Regions from separate parts of the Mesorhizobium sp. CNPSo 4670 genome, predicted to be linked through region 1. Evidence: riboswitches for the same ligand, from Rfam matches in the RefSeq annotation. Region 1 holds a riboswitch; each other region holds the start of a gene.

Evidence for each region. A riboswitch is a leader RNA that binds a small molecule or an ion and turns the genes downstream of it on or off. The one in region 1 is predicted to bind cobalamin.
Region 2: it holds a riboswitch for cobalamin, as region 1 does, so the genes downstream of both, AC0ZT5_RS10320 (DUF1636 family protein) here and metE (5-methyltetrahydropteroyltriglutamate--homocysteine S-methyltransferase) in region 1, are expected to answer to the same signal.
Region 3: it holds a riboswitch for cobalamin, as region 1 does, so the genes downstream of both, AC0ZT5_RS10530 (CbtB domain-containing protein) here and metE (5-methyltetrahydropteroyltriglutamate--homocysteine S-methyltransferase) in region 1, are expected to answer to the same signal.
Region 4: it holds a riboswitch for cobalamin, as region 1 does, so the genes downstream of both, bluB (5,6-dimethylbenzimidazole synthase) here and metE (5-methyltetrahydropteroyltriglutamate--homocysteine S-methyltransferase) in region 1, are expected to answer to the same signal.

Annotation. Positions count from the first base shown of each region.
Region 1 covers NZ_JBWJFQ010000028.1:55,875-60,067, forward strand. The annotation lists gene metE (5-methyltetrahydropteroyltriglutamate--homocysteine S-methyltransferase) at 1-1,685, opposite strand, end outside; cobalamin riboswitch at 1,805-2,005, opposite strand; gene AC0ZT5_RS31765 (adenosine kinase) at 3,477-4,193, opposite strand, start outside.
Region 2 covers NZ_JBWJFQ010000004.1:344,741-348,933, reverse strand. The annotation lists gene AC0ZT5_RS10335 (NuoB/complex I 20 kDa subunit family protein) at 1-416, opposite strand, end outside; gene AC0ZT5_RS10330 (NADH-quinone oxidoreductase subunit A) at 407-772, opposite strand; gene AC0ZT5_RS10325 (winged helix-turn-helix domain-containing protein) at 1,103-2,302, shown strand; cobalamin riboswitch at 2,332-2,537, shown strand; gene AC0ZT5_RS10320 (DUF1636 family protein) at 2,577-3,005, shown strand; gene cobW (cobalamin biosynthesis protein CobW) at 3,008-4,045, shown strand; gene AC0ZT5_RS10310 (cobaltochelatase subunit CobN) at 4,064-4,193, shown strand, end outside.
Region 3 covers NZ_JBWJFQ010000004.1:389,102-393,294, reverse strand. The annotation lists gene cobO (cob(I)yrinic acid a,c-diamide adenosyltransferase) at 1-283, opposite strand, end outside; gene cobU (bifunctional adenosylcobinamide kinase/adenosylcobinamide-phosphate guanylyltransferase) at 285-800, opposite strand; gene AC0ZT5_RS10535 (CbtA family protein) at 793-1,596, opposite strand; gene AC0ZT5_RS10530 (CbtB domain-containing protein) at 1,612-1,791, opposite strand; cobalamin riboswitch at 1,828-2,025, opposite strand; gene AC0ZT5_RS10525 (aromatic ring-hydroxylating oxygenase subunit alpha) at 2,167-3,342, shown strand; gene AC0ZT5_RS10520 (MFS transporter) at 3,346-4,193, opposite strand, start outside.
Region 4 covers NZ_JBWJFQ010000001.1:462,130-466,322, forward strand. The annotation lists gene AC0ZT5_RS02065 (TetR/AcrR family transcriptional regulator) at 1-71, shown strand, start outside; gene AC0ZT5_RS02070 (hypothetical protein) at 166-1,149, shown strand; partial or broken gene bluB (5,6-dimethylbenzimidazole synthase) at 1,266-1,940, opposite strand; cobalamin riboswitch at 1,944-2,123, opposite strand; gene AC0ZT5_RS02080 (histone deacetylase family protein) at 2,245-3,171, shown strand; gene AC0ZT5_RS02085 (exodeoxyribonuclease VII small subunit) at 3,175-3,426, shown strand; gene AC0ZT5_RS02090 (DUF2277 domain-containing protein) at 3,539-3,805, shown strand; gene AC0ZT5_RS02095 (pirin family protein) at 3,843-4,193, shown strand, end outside.

The DNA.
Region 1 (4,193 bases):
GTAAGCGACTGGGCGAATTCCCACCAGCGCACCGTCATCGGATTGGGGCGCGATACATCGCCGAAGATGATCGGGGGACGCACGTAGCGGGAGCCATAGCTTTGCACCCAGCCATGCTGGGTGAAGGCGAAGCCGGACAGCTTCTCGCCGAAATGCTGTACCATGTCGTTTCGTTCGAACTCGCCGTGCACCAGCACGTCCAGCCCGATCTCCTCCTGCCAGCGGATGGCAGTCTTGGTCTCGTTCTGCAGAAAGCTGTCGTAGTCGAGATAGCTGAGCTCACCCTTCCTGTGGGCGGAGCGGGCCTTGCGCACCCGAGTCGTCTGCGGGAATGATCCTATGGTGGTCGTTGGGAACGGGGGCAGGCTCAGCGTGCGGGCCTGGACCGTGGAACGCACGAGGAAAGGGTTCTTTCGTTGCTTCATGCTATCGTCGATGCCGGCGATCCGACCTTCAACAAGCGGATCATGGACCTTTGCGGACGCTGCGCGAGCAGCGGCAGCCTCGGCAGAAGCTGTCAACTCGTGTGCCACTACATCCCTGCCTTCGGACAGCGCCCTCGCCAGCACCACCAGTTCGTCGGTCTTCTGCGCCGCGAAGGCGAGCCACGAGCTTATAGTGGCATCAAGTGCCGTCTCCATGCGAAGGTCCATGGGCACATGCAGCATCGAGCACGAAGGTGCAATTTCGACGCGGTCCAAGGGCCAGCCGGCGACGATCGGCTTGATGCGGTCGAGAATGGCAGGCAGGTTCGCGCGCCAGACGTTGCGGCCATCGATCAAGCCAAGCGACAGCACCAGGTCCTTAGGCGCAAGCCGACCAACCCTCTCCAACTGCTCGGGAGCGCGCGAAAGATCGAGATGCAGGCCGGCCACTGGCAGCGAAATCGCCGTCTCGAGATTGTCCCCCAGCGCACCGAAATAGGTAGCCAGCATGATCTTCAGTTCGGGAGTGGCCTTCGACAGCTGCCCATAGGCAAATTCATACGCAGCTCGTTCGTTCGGGTTTAGATCCAGGACAAGGGCTGGCTCATCGATCTGCACCCAATCGGCTCCCGACAGTTTCAACCCCCGCAGGAGCTGCTCGTAGACGGGCAGAAGCCGCGGCAGCAGCGCGATGGGATTGAAACCCTCGGCAGGTGACTTCGCCAGTTTGAGGAAGGTGACAGGTCCAAGGATGACTGGGCGTGTATGAATGCCGAGGGCTTTAGCCTCGAGGAAGTGATCAACCGGTTTCGTCGACGAGAGGGCAAACGTCTGATCATCGTCGAGTTCCGGCACGATGTAGTGATAGTTGTTGTCGAACCATTTGGTCATTTCCATCGCGGTCAGGGCAGGGCCAGCCGCACGCTCCTGATCAGAGTGCCCGCAGCTCCCCGTCTGGCCTTGGTCGCCGCGCGCCATGGCGAAGTAGATGTCGAGCGGAAGCTCGCCGCCACTCCAGGCGTATCGGGACGGCACCGCGCCGACCATTTCTGCAGTGTCGAGCACATGGTCGTAGAGCGAGAAGTCGTTCGACGGAATTTTCGACACGCCGCGATCGCGCTGCTCTTCCCAGTTGGCGGCACGCAGCGCTTTCGCCGTCGTGAGAAGGTCAGTAGCGGAAGATTTTCCGGACCAGTAGCTTTCAAGCGCGAATTTCAGTTCCCGCCGGCGACCGAACCGCGGCACACCGAGCGTTGCCACAGGAATTTGCTGAGAGACAGTCATGCCATACCCCGATGGTTGGGGCGTGGGGGACAAGAAGGCGCCTCGTAGACCGGCACGAACGCCGGACTGCTGCGGCCACCGAGACACCCCGCCCGTGGACTTAGTTCGTCGTGGCAGGTCTCCTGGCTCGCGGGGTCATCGCTTCTCCCCGTCTTCCCGAGGCTGTTCGCCTCAGTGACATGAGTGGGGTTGGCTCACTCGCTAACAGTTGCGGGGGCAGCGCCGGCCTCGCACCGGCTTCCCTCTTAGCTCCGTGCGGCAATGCCGTACGGAGAACCACGGCACCCAGACAAACACAGCAGGGAACCGTGTGTCAATGCCGCATAAAGAAATGTTTATGTCATTATGTGAAATGTTGGTGTTTTTGCAAAGGCCGCAACGAGAGCGAGTAACTGCGAACGCGCTGATCGACTGGTAAATCAGACCACACATTGAACCGCCCGATGCCCAGTAGACATGGAGAACTCCGGTCGGCTCGCTGTTCGACCTCCCGCGGCCTGCCAAATCGGCGGCGTCGATCCGATCCCATGTGGGCGATCATCCATAGCTATCCTCACCCGAATCGAGGGGCCCGCGTCCCTGCCTTCCTGAAATCCAAAGGCCAAGACGCATGGACGTATCGGCAAGGTGACCATGTCTCTTCTCAGGTCAGATAGTTTCTGACCGCATTTGGCAGATCCGGCTCTGCACACGTTGCACTCATACACACGGGACCAGCTGCGGATATCCAGCCCGCTCAAAGCGTGAGAGCGCCAAAAGGCTAAGCTTGCTCGACGCACAAAACCAAGAGATACCGTTTCGCCTTCGAGGGTTTGCTTAAAAAGCTTTGACGCAGACCCCGCCATTTCTGGTGTGGCTGTCGTATTTCCATTGTGTGTTGCACGGTAGAGTGACTGCGTTTCGCCGCGAGCGCGGCAGAACCGCAGACGGTACGCGATAGAGCCGGAGGAAATAAGGCGGCGTAGACCGTCACGCTTTACAAACGTGACATTCTCCAGGAGGGGATCGTCATCATCTATCCGGCTGTCGGGAGGCTCGGCCGGCTGAGAGGACGAGGAAACATGCCGTTAAGAGATGAGGGGCGAGGTCGGTGCCAGGCAACTGCACTGGACGTCTCGCCAAAATGGCGGGCCGGTCGCGCAATCGATTTGCCATCACGAGATTTTCGCGGCCGTGGCGGCTTCGCGGTCTGCTGTCCGCCGGGTGAAGCGCGCAGCAAATGAGGCCGGGTGGAGAAGCCCCATGCGGCCGAAGGGAGTGCTACGATGGATAGGACCTTCGATGCCTCTGCAGGACATATCGGGGCGTCGAAAAGCGCTGCGAGGCGCTGTGCTTCCTGCCGCGCTCAACCCGACAGCTGGCTGGGCCAGTCCGAGTTGCTGCATCTCACCCCTGATGCACACCTGGAGTGTGTAGAAAGCAAAGATGTCGAGGCGGCATTGACGGCACTACGGTGATCCCCTCGAGAGCGGAGATGCGACTCCGCTTTCGGGATTCGGAGGGCTGCACTTTGTCGGGACGAGATTGAAACATCAGCAACCCAGCAGTCCTCAGAGGAGACTGTTGATCCCTCCTCTATACGCGCGGCATCAACGTTCCCGTCCAATCAAGCTACGATGAGCGTGATCGGGTCAGGGGCGCCGCCACCTGCCTGTCTTGAACGGTGCCGATATAGCCTTGATCCTGCTGCCTCGGATCCTGAGATCCCTCTTTGCCCCCGCTGTTCATTGAACAGCTCGCACCGGGTGGATCTGGTCTTGCCGCCAACTAGAGCAGCCGGGCTTGCTCCGCCTCGCGGCGCAGGTTCTGCCTCGGCCTTGGGCCGATCTGCTGGATCGCCAGTCCGGCGGCCAGTGAGCCGAGGTCGCCGCAGGTCTTGAGGTCGCGGCCTTGCGTGTAGCCATGCAGGAAGCCGGCGGCGTAGAGGTCGCCGGCGCCGGTCGTGTCGACGAGTTCCCGGATCGCCGTCGCCTGGATGACCACGGTCTCGTCGCCGCGCACGATGACCGAGCCCTTTTCCGAGCGGGTCACGGCAGCGATCTTGCAGTCCTTGCGGATTTGCGCCAGCGCCTCGTCGAAGGACGATGTCTGGTAGAGTGACTTGATCTCGTGGCTGTTGGCAAAGACGATGTCGACCGTGCCCGAGCGCATCAGCTCGAGGAACTCGTCGCGGTAGCGGTCGACGCAAAAGGAATCCGACAGCGTCATCGATACTTCGCGGCCTGCCGCGTGGGCCAGCCTGGCCGTCTGCCGGATCGCTTCCTTGGCGCGCGGCGGGTCCCACAGATAGCCCTCGAAATAGGTGACCTTGGCGCCAGATGCCTTATCGGCCTCGACATCCTCCGGTCCGAGCTCGACGCAGGCGCCGAGATAGGTGTTCATCGAGCGTTCGCCATCGGGCGTGACGAAGATCATCGAGCGTGCCGTCGGCGGCTCGCCGGTGAGCGGTTTGGTGTCGAACGCGACGCCCTGCGCATGGATGTC
Region 2 (4,193 bases), on a different contig from region 1:
TTGGCGCAGGAGCCCATCGAGATGACGTAGCGCGGCTCCGGCATCTGGTCGTAGACCTTGCGCAGCGCCGGCGCCATCTTGTTGGTCAGCGTGCCGGCGACAATCATGATGTCGGACTGGCGCGGAGACGCGCGCGGCGCAACGCCGAACCGTTCCGAATCGTAGCGCGGCATCGAAGTGTGGATCATCTCGACCGCGCAGCAGGCGAGGCCGAACGTCATGAACATCAGCGAACCGCTGCGCGCCCAGGTGATCAGCGCCTCAGTCGAGGTGACGAGAAAGCCCTTGTCGGCCAATTCGTTGTTGATCTCGAGGAAGAACGGATCGTCGGACCCCACCGGCTTGCCGGTGTTGGGATCGATCAGGCCCTTGGGCTTCGGCGCGACGAGCGTGCCGGAACTGTCGTTCAATCCCATTCCAGCGCTCCTTTTTTCCATTCATAGGCAAAGCCGATGGTCAGCACCGCCAAAAAGACCATCATCGACCAGAAGCCGAGCATGCCGATCTTCGAAAAGGACACCGCCCACGGAAACAGGAAAGCCACTTCCAGATCGAAGATGATGAACAGGATCGACACCAGGTAGAAACGGATGTCGAATTTCATGCGGGCGTCGTCGAACGAGTTGAAACCGCACTCGTAGGCGGAAAGCTTTTCGGGATCGGGATTGCGGTAGGCGACCAGGAAGGGGGCGGCCAGCAGCGCCAGCCCGACGACCAGTGCCACGCCGATGAACAGGACGATGGGCAGGTATGAACCTAGAAGTGCGTTCATGCTCGGCTTTCCGTTGGCGCCAATCCACGTTGATTACAGCACCGGACCCTAATGCGGAAGCGTGACAGTTTAACCGCTGAACCGTTTTAAGGGCCTATGCTGCAACGCGGCGAGGGTTAGCGCAGCACTTCCAGCGAAGCAAGTCAAACCTTGTTCAAAACGCGGTGCTGGACGGCATATCCGAGGAAACAGGTCCGATCCGCTCCTGTTTGATTTCCTTCGTTTTTTACTCCACTTTTGTCTCCTGACATGGTTGCCGCCAAAACCCTGCTAGCATGGGCCGGAATCACCAGCCAAAACGTCAGCTGACACCATCAGAGTCCCATCCGAATGAAGGAAAAGATCTCGCTTGCCATGGCCCGGCGCATCGCGCTCGCCGCCCAGGGGTTTCTCGATCCCCGCCCCGCTGGTACGCCCGACCGCCGCCATTTCGCCCGCGTGCTGGCCCGGACCGGCCTGCTGCAGATCGATTCCGTCAGTGCGGTGGTGCGCGCCCACTATATGCCGCTCTATTCGCGCCTTGGCCCCTACCCGCTCGCCTTGCTCGACAATGCGGCCGTAACGCGCAAGCGCACGGTGTTCGAATACTGGGCGCACGAAGCCTCCTTCCTGCCGGTCGAGACATATCCGCTGATGCGCTGGCGCATGCAGCGGGCCGAGCGCGGCGATGAAATGTATCTCGGCCTGGCAAAATGGGGCCGCGAACACGCTGGCTACATCGAGGAAATCTATAGGGAAGTCGCCGATCGCGGTCCGATCGCCGCTTCCGCGCTCGAAGGCCAGAAAGGTTCGGGCGGCTGGTGGGGCTGGAGCCATGCCAAGCATGCCTTCGAATGGCTGTTCTGGGCCGGGCGCATCACCACGGCGCATCGCCGCGGTTTCGAGCGGTTCTACGATCTGCCGGACCGCGTGCTGCCGCAGGCGATCCTCGACCTGCCGGTGCCGGCCGCCGAGGACGCGCACCGCGAGTTGCTGCGTATCTCGGCCCGCGCCCACGGCATCGCGACATCAGGCGACCTGCGCGACTATTTCCGCCTATCCCCAGCCGACATGAAGGGCCGACTGGAGGAACTGGTCGAACTCGGCGAGCTGTTGCCGGTGCGTGTCGAAGGCTGGGACAAGCCGGCTTACCTTCACAGCGACGCCCGTCTGCCGCGGAAAATCGAGGCCCGCGCCCTGCTGGCGCCGTTCGATCCGGTCGTCTTCGAACGGTCGCGCACCGAGCGGCTGTTCGATTTCCACTACCGCATCGAGATCTACACCCCGGCCGAAAAGCGCCAATACGGCTACTACGTCCTGCCGTTCCTGTTCGGCGACAGGATCGTGGCGCGAGTCGACCTCAAGGCCGACCGGCCGGCCGGTGTCTTGCGCGTTCATGCGGCCTATGCCGAGCCCGGCGCGCCGCCTGAAACCGCAGCAGAACTCTTCGAGGAACTGAAGCAGATGCAGGGCTGGCTCGGCCTTGAGCGTATAGAAGTGACATCAGCCGGTGATTTGGGTCCGGCGCTGGCCGACTTGACCGTGTCGTAAGCCCGCGTTGACACCGCTACCCGCAAAAGCCTAAATCAGCTCCAGACGGTCTCTTCTCTTCAACGAGAGGAGCCAAGAGGGAATGCGGTGCGAAATTCCGATTTCAAATCCGCGGCTGTCCCCGCAACTGTAAGCGAAGAGCCGAGGCCGAAAGCCACTGGGATGATCCCGGGAAGGCGGCTACCCAAGGCGATGACCCGCGAGCCAGGAGACCTGCCGTCTGCGACTATAGAATCCGATCGCCCGGCGGGTTTCCGGGCAAGGAGCCCGATTTTTGGACCACGACAGCAGTTATTCCGCTGGCACAGCGGACAATTCGTCCGGCGCGACCGATGCCCTTGCCGGCGTGACCGTCATCGTCTGTGCCTCCTGTCGTGATGAAACCGGTTCCGATGCCCATCCCCGCGCCGGCGAACTTCTGGCGGACGACACGCGCCGCGCCGCCTCTGGCGAAGACATCCGCGTCCGCAGCGTCGAATGCCTCGGCAATTGCAAGCGCCGGCTCAGTGCCGCCATCCTGCGCGATGGCTGCTGGAGCTACGTCTTCGGCGACTTGACTGCAACCAGCGGTGCCGACCTCGTCACTGGCGCAAAACTCTTCGCCACCTCGACCGACGGCCTGATCCCATGGCGCGGCCGTCCCGACAGCCTCAAGCGCGGCCTCGTGGCCCGCATCCCTCCCCTCGACCTGCTGAAGGACTGATCATGACTGCTTCCGTCTCCCGCGTCCCCTGCACCGTCGTCACCGGCTTCCTCGGCGCCGGTAAGACGACGCTGATCCGCCATCTCCTGGAAAACGCCGGTGGCAAGCGGATCGCCATCATCGTCAACGAATTCGGCGACATTGGCATCGACGGCGAGATCCTGAAGGGCTGCGGCATCGACACGTGCCCTGAGGAAAACATCGTCGAACTGGCCAATGGCTGCATCTGCTGCACCGTTGCCGACGATTTCGTGCCGGCGCTCGACCAGATCCTGTCGCTGACGCCGAAGGTCGACCATATCCTGATCGAGACCTCAGGTCTCGCTCTGCCCAAGCCACTGGTCCAGGCTTTTCAGTGGCCAACGGTGAAGAGCCGGGTGACCGTCGATGGTGTCATCGCCGTGGTCGACGGTCCCGCACTCGCCGAGGGCCGCGTCGCCAACGACATGGACGCCCTTCAGGCACAGCGTGCGCAGGACCAGACGCTCGATCACGACGATCCGGTCGAGGAAGTGTTCGAGGATCAGATCGCTTGCGCCGACCTGATCATCCTGTCGAAGAGCGACCTGATGGACGCCGCCGACTCCGCCCGCGCCAACGCCATCATCAACGAGCACATCGCTCGCGCTGTGAAGATCGTGCCGACGTCACAGGGCAAGGTCGATCCCTCGGTGCTGCTCGGCCTTGGTCTTGCCGTCGAAGACGACATCGAGAACCGCAAGACCCATCACGACGACGAACTTGACCACGAGCACGACGACTTCGATTCCTTCGTCATCGACATTGCCTCGATCGCCAATCCGGATGAGCTGGCAAAGCGCGTTGCTACCGCCGCCGAGGAAGAAAACGTGCTGCGCGTGAAAGGCTTCGTCGAGGTCGGCGGCAAGCCGATGCGGCTCTTGCTGCAAGCCGTGGGACCGCGCGTCAATCACTACTATGACCGCGCCTGGACGGCCGGCGATGACCGCCGCTCGCGTCTCGTCGTCATCGGCCTCAAGGGGCTGAACCGCCCGGCGATCGAGCGTATACTCGCCGGCTGACGCAAACCACGGGCCGCGATGCACATCCTCACCACGACCTCCGCCTCGCTCGACGATCTCGCCGAGCCGGTCGATCTGCGGCAGACGCCGGCGGATATCGTGGCCCTGTCCTTCACCGACAGCGATCTTGCCGGACTGGCGGCGGCGT
Region 3 (4,193 bases), on a different contig from region 1:
CGCGGTCGCCAAAGGCGGCGAAGGCATCCTTCTCGCCGGTGTGCCATTTGCCCTTGATGAACTGGACGACGCCGACACGCTTGCCGTAGCCGAGCATCCGCAGCGCCAGACCAAAAGCGGCGGTGGTCTTACCCTTGCCCGGCCCGGTGTTGACGATCAGCAGCCCCTTCTCGATCGTCTTGGCCGCCACCTCGGCATCCTGCACTGCCTTGCGCTTGGCCATCTTGGCGCGGTGGCGTTCCTCATCCCGGTCGTCAATGGTCTTGTCGTCGATATCGGTCATTTCATTTCACCTTGAGCGGCAGCCCCGCCACCATCAGCAGCACCGTATCGGCGACAGCGGCCACCTGCTGGTTGAGCCGGCCGCCGGCATCGCGAAAACGGCGCGCCAGTGCGTTGTCCGGCACGATGCCTTGGCCGACTTCATTGGACACGACGAACCAGGGCCCGCGCGGCCGCGACAGCACGTCCGCCAGCCGACGGCACTCAAGGTCGAGGTCGTGTTCGGCCAGCATATGATTGGTCAGCCACAGTGTCAGGCAGTCGACAAGCACCGGCTGATCGTCCGGCAAAGCCTCGAGCGTGCCGGCGAGATCGAGCGGTGCGTCGATGGTCGCCCAGCCCTCGCCGCGCCGCGAGCGGTGCAACGCGATACGCTCACGCATTTCGTCATCATAGGCTTGCGCCGTGGCGATATAGGTCCATGGCGAGGGTAGAACCGTCGCCAGGGTTTCGGCATGCGCGCTCTTGCCGGAGCGCGCACCGCCGATGATGAAGGTCAGCTTGCTGCGATCAGGCAAAGCTGTCGCGCAGGCTGGTCGCGGTGCCGGTGAAGCGGCCGCGCACCACGCCGACGACGGCGCCGAGCACCAGCCAGAACACCAGGTTGGTCACCGTAACCGCCACCACGAACTGGTGGTGCAGGCCTTCCGGGATCGGCGTCTCGAAACTGTCGGGCTGCGGTGCGCCGACGACATGCGGCGCGACGATCAGCAGGACAGCAAGGATCGCAAGCGGCAGCGACTTGCGGAACGCGATCAGGCCGAGACCCGCCGCGGTCGCCACCACGGTTGCCCACCACCAGATCTGGCGCTGCGTGAGATCGGCCGCCGGCATGGCGGGCAATTCCGGTGGCAGGCCGAGGCCAGGTGCCAGCGTGAACACGGCAAAGCCGGCCAGGCCCCAGAATACGCCCTGGCGCCAATTGCCGATGCCGCCGGCGAATTCGGAAACCGCGACCAGGATCAGCGCAAAACCGATGCCGGTGACGATATTGGCGACAACGCTGAAGGCGAAACGCTCGAAACCGTCGGCCGGCGCCCAGCCTTCGTCTTCCGCGGCCGGAGTGGCTGCTTCCGCCGGCGCCGGGGCGGCGGAGCTCATGGCATTCCCCGCCGGAGCGGCTGTGCTCATGGCGCTGGTATCGGTTGCGGCAGGAGCGGCATGGTCATGATGGTGGCCGCCGCCGGCCTGTTCGTAGACTTCCGCCTTCAGGATCAGCGGCACGGTGGCATAGGCCTGCAGACAGGCGAGAACGACGCCGGCCACGAGCCCTGCGATCGCCGCGATGAACACGACGTTGCGAAACAAGTTCATGATGTCAAATCCTCGTCAGTGGCAGGGAAACGCCATCGAATGGCGATAGTCGTGAGCCGCATTGTGGACCGCATCGATATGCGAGAAGCCGACAAAGCCGACAACGAAGATGCCGAGCAGCGCCACGAGTGCAAGCTGCATGAAGCGCGACTGCGAGGAGACGGAGGCGCCGAGGGAGACGGAAGCGGTAGTCATGTCTTGTCCTTTCACCCTCCACCCGAGGGCATCGAAGTCAGTTTCCTGTCGCCGGCAGGTCTCCTGGCTCGCGGATCAGCGCCCTTCCCCACCTTCCCGAAGAAAAACCTTCAGTGGCATATGGAGAGGACTACCGCACACAGTTGCGGGGGCAGCCACGGCATTGGGCAACCAGTCCGCCCGCACCGCATTCCCTCTTGGCTCCAAAACGGAACCGACGACAAGCGCGACTATAGGGAAAATCGCCGCAACCGGCAAACCAAATTCCGCCGACAACCAGCGCGATTGCGCCATCCAGATAAATCGGGTCTCCGGCACAACAATTGACAATTCCCATGGTCGGGTGTCGGCTGACAAATCCACAGGAAGCCAGCCATGCAGCCCATTGCCAGCGAGCGCGATCCTTACAACGGCCTGACCCGGGCCGAACCGACGCTGCCATCGTCGGCCTATTGGGATGCGGACAGCTATCAGCGCGATCTCGACGTCATCTGGTACAAAAGCTGGTTGCTCGTCTGCCGCGAGGCCGACCTTGCGCAGCCGCTTTCATTCCGCACCTTCCGCGTCGGCACGCAGGAAATCGTCATGCTCCGCGACGAAACCGGCGAACTGCGCGCCTTCCACAACACGTGCCGCCATCGCGGCTCGCAGCTTTGCCAGGAAAGCGAAGGCCGGCTGAAGGCACGGCTCATCACCTGCCCCTACCATGCCTGGTCCTATTCGCTGCGCGGCGACCTCGTTCGCGTGCCGTCGAAGTCGCTGCCGGAAGGCTTCGACAAGGCAAATCATCCGCTCTATCGCGTGGCGCTCTCGGTGTGGCGCGGTTTTGTCTTCGTCAATCTGCAAGAGGACGCCGCCGGCTCGGCGCAAACCTCCTTCGATCCAGCGTCCGGCAGTCTCGCCAACTGGCCGCTGGAAACGCTTGTTACCGGCCATGTGCTGCGCAAGGTGATGAACTGCAACTGGAAGATCTTTTGGGAAAACTTCAACGAGTGCCTGCATTGTCCGGGCGTCCACAAGGACCTGTCGCGGCTGGTGCCGATCTATGGCCGCGGCCTGATGGGTCGCCATGACGATCCCGAATGGTCCCGCCACGCCGACAATGACGCGCCGGAGTTTTCCGGCGGCCTGCGTGCCGGCGCGCAGACCTGGTCGCGCGATGGCCAGGCGCATGGGCCGATCTTTGCCAGCCTCACATCAGCCGAACGCGCCGCCGGCCAGACCTACGCCACCAACCTGCCGTCGATGTTCATCGTCGGGCATGTCGACTATGTCAGGACCGTGCGGCTGGTGCCGCTCGGCCCCGAGCAGACCGAGCTTGTCGCCGAATGGCTGTTTGCGCCGGAGGCGCTTGATGCAACCGATATCGACAACATCGTCGCCTTCGGCAAACAGGTGCTGGAGGAGGATGCAGGGATCTGCGAGGTCAACCAGAAAGGCTTGCGCTCGAGGCGCCATGCGGCCGGCGTGCTGATGCCCGAGGAGTACGACCTGCACCGCTTCCACAACTGGATCCGCGAACGGCACGCAGCAGCTACCCCCAACCCGTGAAGATCACAGCGATTTCGGCAGGTATCGCCAGGTCACGAAGCCGCAAAACGCCGCCAGCAGGCCGAGCGTGACGAACACCGACCCCAGTCCGAAGAACGCCAGCACGACCGAATAGACCAGCGGCGGCGTCAGTTCGGAAAAGTCGAGATAGGTGCGATAGACCGCCGCCATCTGCGACCTTTCATAGGATCGCACCGAGCGCATGAAGGCGGTCGAGCCCAGTGCATCGAGCGCGATGGTGAAGAAAGCGCCGCAGAGCAGGAGGGCGCCGGTGAGCAGCGGCCCGGTTTCGCCGACCGCACCCGCCGCCAGCAGCATGGCCGACATGGCGAAATAGGCAAATGTCATGGTTCGGCGGCCACCGAAGCGCTTTCCTGCCTTGCCCCAGAAGATGGCCATGAACAGCAACGCATTGCCGGCCGAAACCAAAAGACCGCCGGCCAGCTTGCCCTCGCCGGTGATGACCATGAACAGCGGCCCATAGACGAAGAACGTCGTCCAGAAACAGGAGCGGCCGAAGGCGATCAGCCAGGCCAGCCGCAACCTGGGCTGGGCGAGGAAGCGGCCGATATTGGCGAGCGGATTGGCCGGCCGCGTCTTGCCTGGGCGGATCGATGGGTTGTCGCCCAGGCGGTAGGTCCAGAACAGCGCCAGCAAGGCCAGCGCGAACACCGCCACCGCACCATGCGCGGCGTAGATGCCGAAGCGCGTGTAGAGGAAGATGCCGAGCGTCGGCCCGCCGGTCCAGGCCAACATCGACCACGCCATGCGCAGTGATTCGGCCTGCATGAAATCGGTCTTGCGGATGTGGTCCATGATGTAGAGGTTGAGCGTGATCGACAGCGCGCTGG
Region 4 (4,193 bases), on a different contig from region 1:
AGACCGTGGTGGTGGCCTTCAGGCAGTTGCTCGAAGGCTTGCTCAAGAAGCAGGGTTCGCAGCCGGTCTGAAATCCCCATTGGCGGCCTGGGGCCACTGCCCACGATTGACAAGAGCCGGTTTGAGCGCATCCTCTCGCCCCATCTCTGAGCGGAGATTCGGGGCATGTGGGATTTTGATATCGGGAGGTCGGTGTCCATCATGATGCGGACCTGGCCGTTCATTGTCTTTCGCATGATCGTCTATTTCGGCATCACGCTGGCGTATATCGTGGCGACCGGCACGGGCGCCTCCGTTGGCTACGGCGTTGGCCATATCTCCACCGACCCGGACGGGCCGCTGTCCTTTGCCCTGTGGGGCGGGATGGTCGGCTTCGGCGTCGTCTCGATCGCTGTCTACTGGATCCGCGAATACATCCTCTATGTCGTCAAGGCCGGCCATATAGCCGTCATGGTCCATCTGATCGACGGCCGCGACATTCCCGACGGCCAGGACCAGATCGCCTATGCCAAGGACATCGTGACCCAGCGTTTTGCCGAGGCCAACATCCTTTTCGTCGTCGACCAGCTGGTCAAGGGCGCCATCCGCGCCATTACCGGGTTGCTCGGCGGCATCGCCGCCTTCCTGCCGATCCCGGGCCTGAGTGGCCTGGTCAGCTTCATCAACACGGTGATCCGCCTGTCGCTGACCTATGTCGACGAGATCATCCTCGGCTACAACATCCGTATCAATTCAGCCTCGCCGTTCGAGACGGCGCGGCAAGGCGTCGTGCTCTATGCCCAGAACGGCAAGATCATGGTCAAGAACGCCGTCTGGCTGGCGGTCATCATGTGGGGCGTCTCGTTCGTTATCTTCCTGCTGATGCTGGCCCCGGCCGGCGCCATTCTTTTCCTCATGCCCGGGCAGCTTGCCGGCTGGGCCTTCGTGCTCGCCATCGTCTTCGCCTGGGCCTTCAAGGCGGCGTTCATCGAACCCTTCGCCATCGCCTGCCTGATGCAGGTCTATTTCAGGACCATCGAGGGCCAGGTGCCCGATCCCGCCTGGGACGCCCGGCTGGCCGAGGCGTCTTCGAAGTTCAGGGAACTCAAGGACAAGGCGCTGGCCTCTTTCGGCGGTTCTCGCTGGGGCATGGCCGGCGCGACACGCTGATCGGCAGTGGTTGCCGGTGCGGCATCGACCCCGCTGAGGCGCGTCACGGTCGATTTGAGCAGCACTTCACCTTGCCCGCAAAAGGTCTCGCTCATGATCAGTTCCGGCAGTGGCAAGCGGCGGCCCCAGCCATGCGCCTCGAGGTCCGGCTTTGGCGCGAACTCGGAAACATGGCCGACGCAGAGATAGGCGACCGGCGTCACATGCTCGGGAATTGACAGAAGCTGTTTCAGCGCTTGCGCCTCGATGATGCTGACCCAGCCGACACCCACGCCCTCGGCGCGCGCCGCCAGCCAGAAATTCTGCACCGCGCAAACCGTGCTGTAGAGGTCCATCTCCGGATTGTGCCAGCGCCCCAGCGGCGAACCCTTCGAGCGCTGCCGGTCGCAGGTAATGCAGATGTTGAGCGCGCTTTCGCAGATGCCTTCCAGTTTGAGCTTGCGGTAAAGCGCCTGTCGTTCTTCCGCGATGGCCGGCAGTTCCTGCTCTCGCGCCGCCAGGAACAGGTCACGCACCTTTTCCCGTCGCTCCGCATCGCGAATGACGATGAAATTCCAAGGCTGCATGAAGCCGACCGAGGGGGCGTGGTGAGCGGCAAGCAGCAGCCGCGCCAGCACCTCATCGTCGAGCGCGGTTGGCAGGAAATGGCTGCGCACGTCGCGCCTTGTAAACATGGCGCGATAGACAGCGTCGCGCGCACTCTGGTCAAATCCGTCGCCAACAGAGGCGGTCATGTGTTCCGGCATCGCGTGTCCCCTTGCGATTGCTGTAGATGCCGTCCGCCTGACCATGCGGATGACGATGCCTGCCAGGCCGGTCTTCTGGCTCGGGATCAACCCGCGTCCGGTGCCTTCCCGTCATCGACAGTGGCATTTACCGGCGCGGTCCCCCTTACAGCGTTGGGCACGCCACGGAGTTCAACCGTGTTCCCGATTCTCCCGCTTGCGGCGGGCACCAGGCAGTGGCAGTGACCTTACGCCGAAGCGCTGACGACGCCAATGCCTGCAGCGACACCAATGGACGCATGTGTGATTTTCCCCAGCCATCAGGCCACGACGCATGGCCATCGCGACGTCGGGGCACTAGATAGGGAGGATGGCCACTCGTCTCTACACCCATCCGATCTTCCTTGAGCACATCACGCCGCCCGGTCACCCCGAGCGGCCGGACCGCTTGCGCGCCATCGAGCGGGTGCTCGACGATGAGGCGTTTGTCGGGCTCGATCGCATCAAGGCGCCCGAAGGCGACGAGGCCACCATTCTCTACGCGCACCCCGCCGATTTCGTCGCCCGCGTCCGCGCCGCCATTCCCGACGAGGGCATCGCCCGCATCGACGCCGACACGACAGTCAGTCCGAAGAGCTGGCAAGCGGCGATCACCGCGATCGGCGCCGCCAACGCCGCCGTCGACGATGTCTTTGCCGGCCGCGCTGACAACGTCTTCGTCGCAGCCCGGCCGCCTGGCCACCACGCCGAAAAAACCACGGCCATGGGCTTCTGCCTCTTCAACACGGCGGCGATTGCGGCGCGCTACGCGCAGAAGAAACATGGCGTCGAGCGCGTTGCCGTCGTCGATTGGGACGTGCATCACGGCAACGGCACGCAGGATATTTTCTGGGACGATCCGTCGGTGCTTTATTGCTCGACGCACCAGATGCCGCTTTATCCCGGCACCGGGGCGAAGAGCGAAACCGGCGCCGGCAACATCGTCAACGCGCCGCTGGCGCCGCAGACCGGCAGCGAGGTTTTCCGAGATGCCCTGCTGTCGCGTGTCCTGCCGGCGCTCGACAATTTCGCGCCCGACCTGATTATCATTTCGGCCGGTTTCGACGCGCACCATCGCGATCCGCTGGCAGAGATCAACCTGACCGAGGATGATTTCGACTGGGCGACCGGCCAGCTTATGCAGCGCGCCACGCGCCACAGCGGCAACCGGCTCGTCAGCCTGCTCGAGGGTGGCTACGATCTGCAGGGACTGGCATTTTCGGTCGCCGCCCATGTCGGGCGACTGATGAAAGGGTGAATGATGGCTGGAGAGACCAACGAAGACGTCAAGGCGATGAGCTTTGAGCAGGCACTCGACGCATTGGAAAAGATCGTCGATGATTTGGAACGTGGCGACGTGCCGCTCGACCAGTCGATCAGGATCTATGAGCGCGGCGAGGCGCTAAAGGCGCATTGCGACCGGCTGCTGAAGGCCGCCGAGGACAAGGTCGAGAAGATCAGGCTGTCGCGCGACGGCAAGCCGGTTGGAACCGAGCCGCTCGACGCCGACTGAGTCATGCTCCCGAACGATGGTCTTGCCTCACCGGCTTTTGGACATGATCATGGTCGAGGATAGCAGCCGTCCCGATTGAAACGGCTTCAGGACAAGAGGAGGTTCGCAAACGATGTGCAGAAACATCAAGACCCTGTTCAATTTTGATCCGCCGGCAACCAATGACGAGGTGCGCGACGCCGCACTTCAGTTTGTGCGCAAATTGAGCGGAACGACGCGACCTTCGAAGCAGAACCAGCACGCCTTCGATCATGCGGTCGAAGCCATCGCGGCATCGGCGCGTGAGCTTCTCGATTCCCTCGAAACCCATCAGCATCCTCGCAATCGCGAAGAGGTGGCCGCCAAGGCACGGGCAAAATCGGCGATCCGTTTTGCCTGATCCAACAACCGGCGACGGCCGCTGACAAGGAGAGTCCATGAGCTTCTTCCCCGGGAAAGACCCTGAAGTCGGCGACGCCTTTGCCAGCGACCAGATCGAACTGATGGTCATCCCGAACGCCAAGGACATTGGCGGTTTCCAGGTACGCCGCGCTCTGCCGACCGCCAAAAGACGGCTCGTCGGGCCTTTCATCTTCTTCGACCGCATGGGCCCGGCGATCCTGCGCGCGGGCCAGGCGCTCGATGTCCGTCCTCATCCGCATATCGGGCTGTCGACGGTAACCTATCTGTTCGACGGCAAGATCAGGCATCGCGATTCACTCGGCACCGAAATGGTCATCCAGCCCGGCGACGTGAATTTGATGACGGCCGGCCGCGGCATCGTCCAT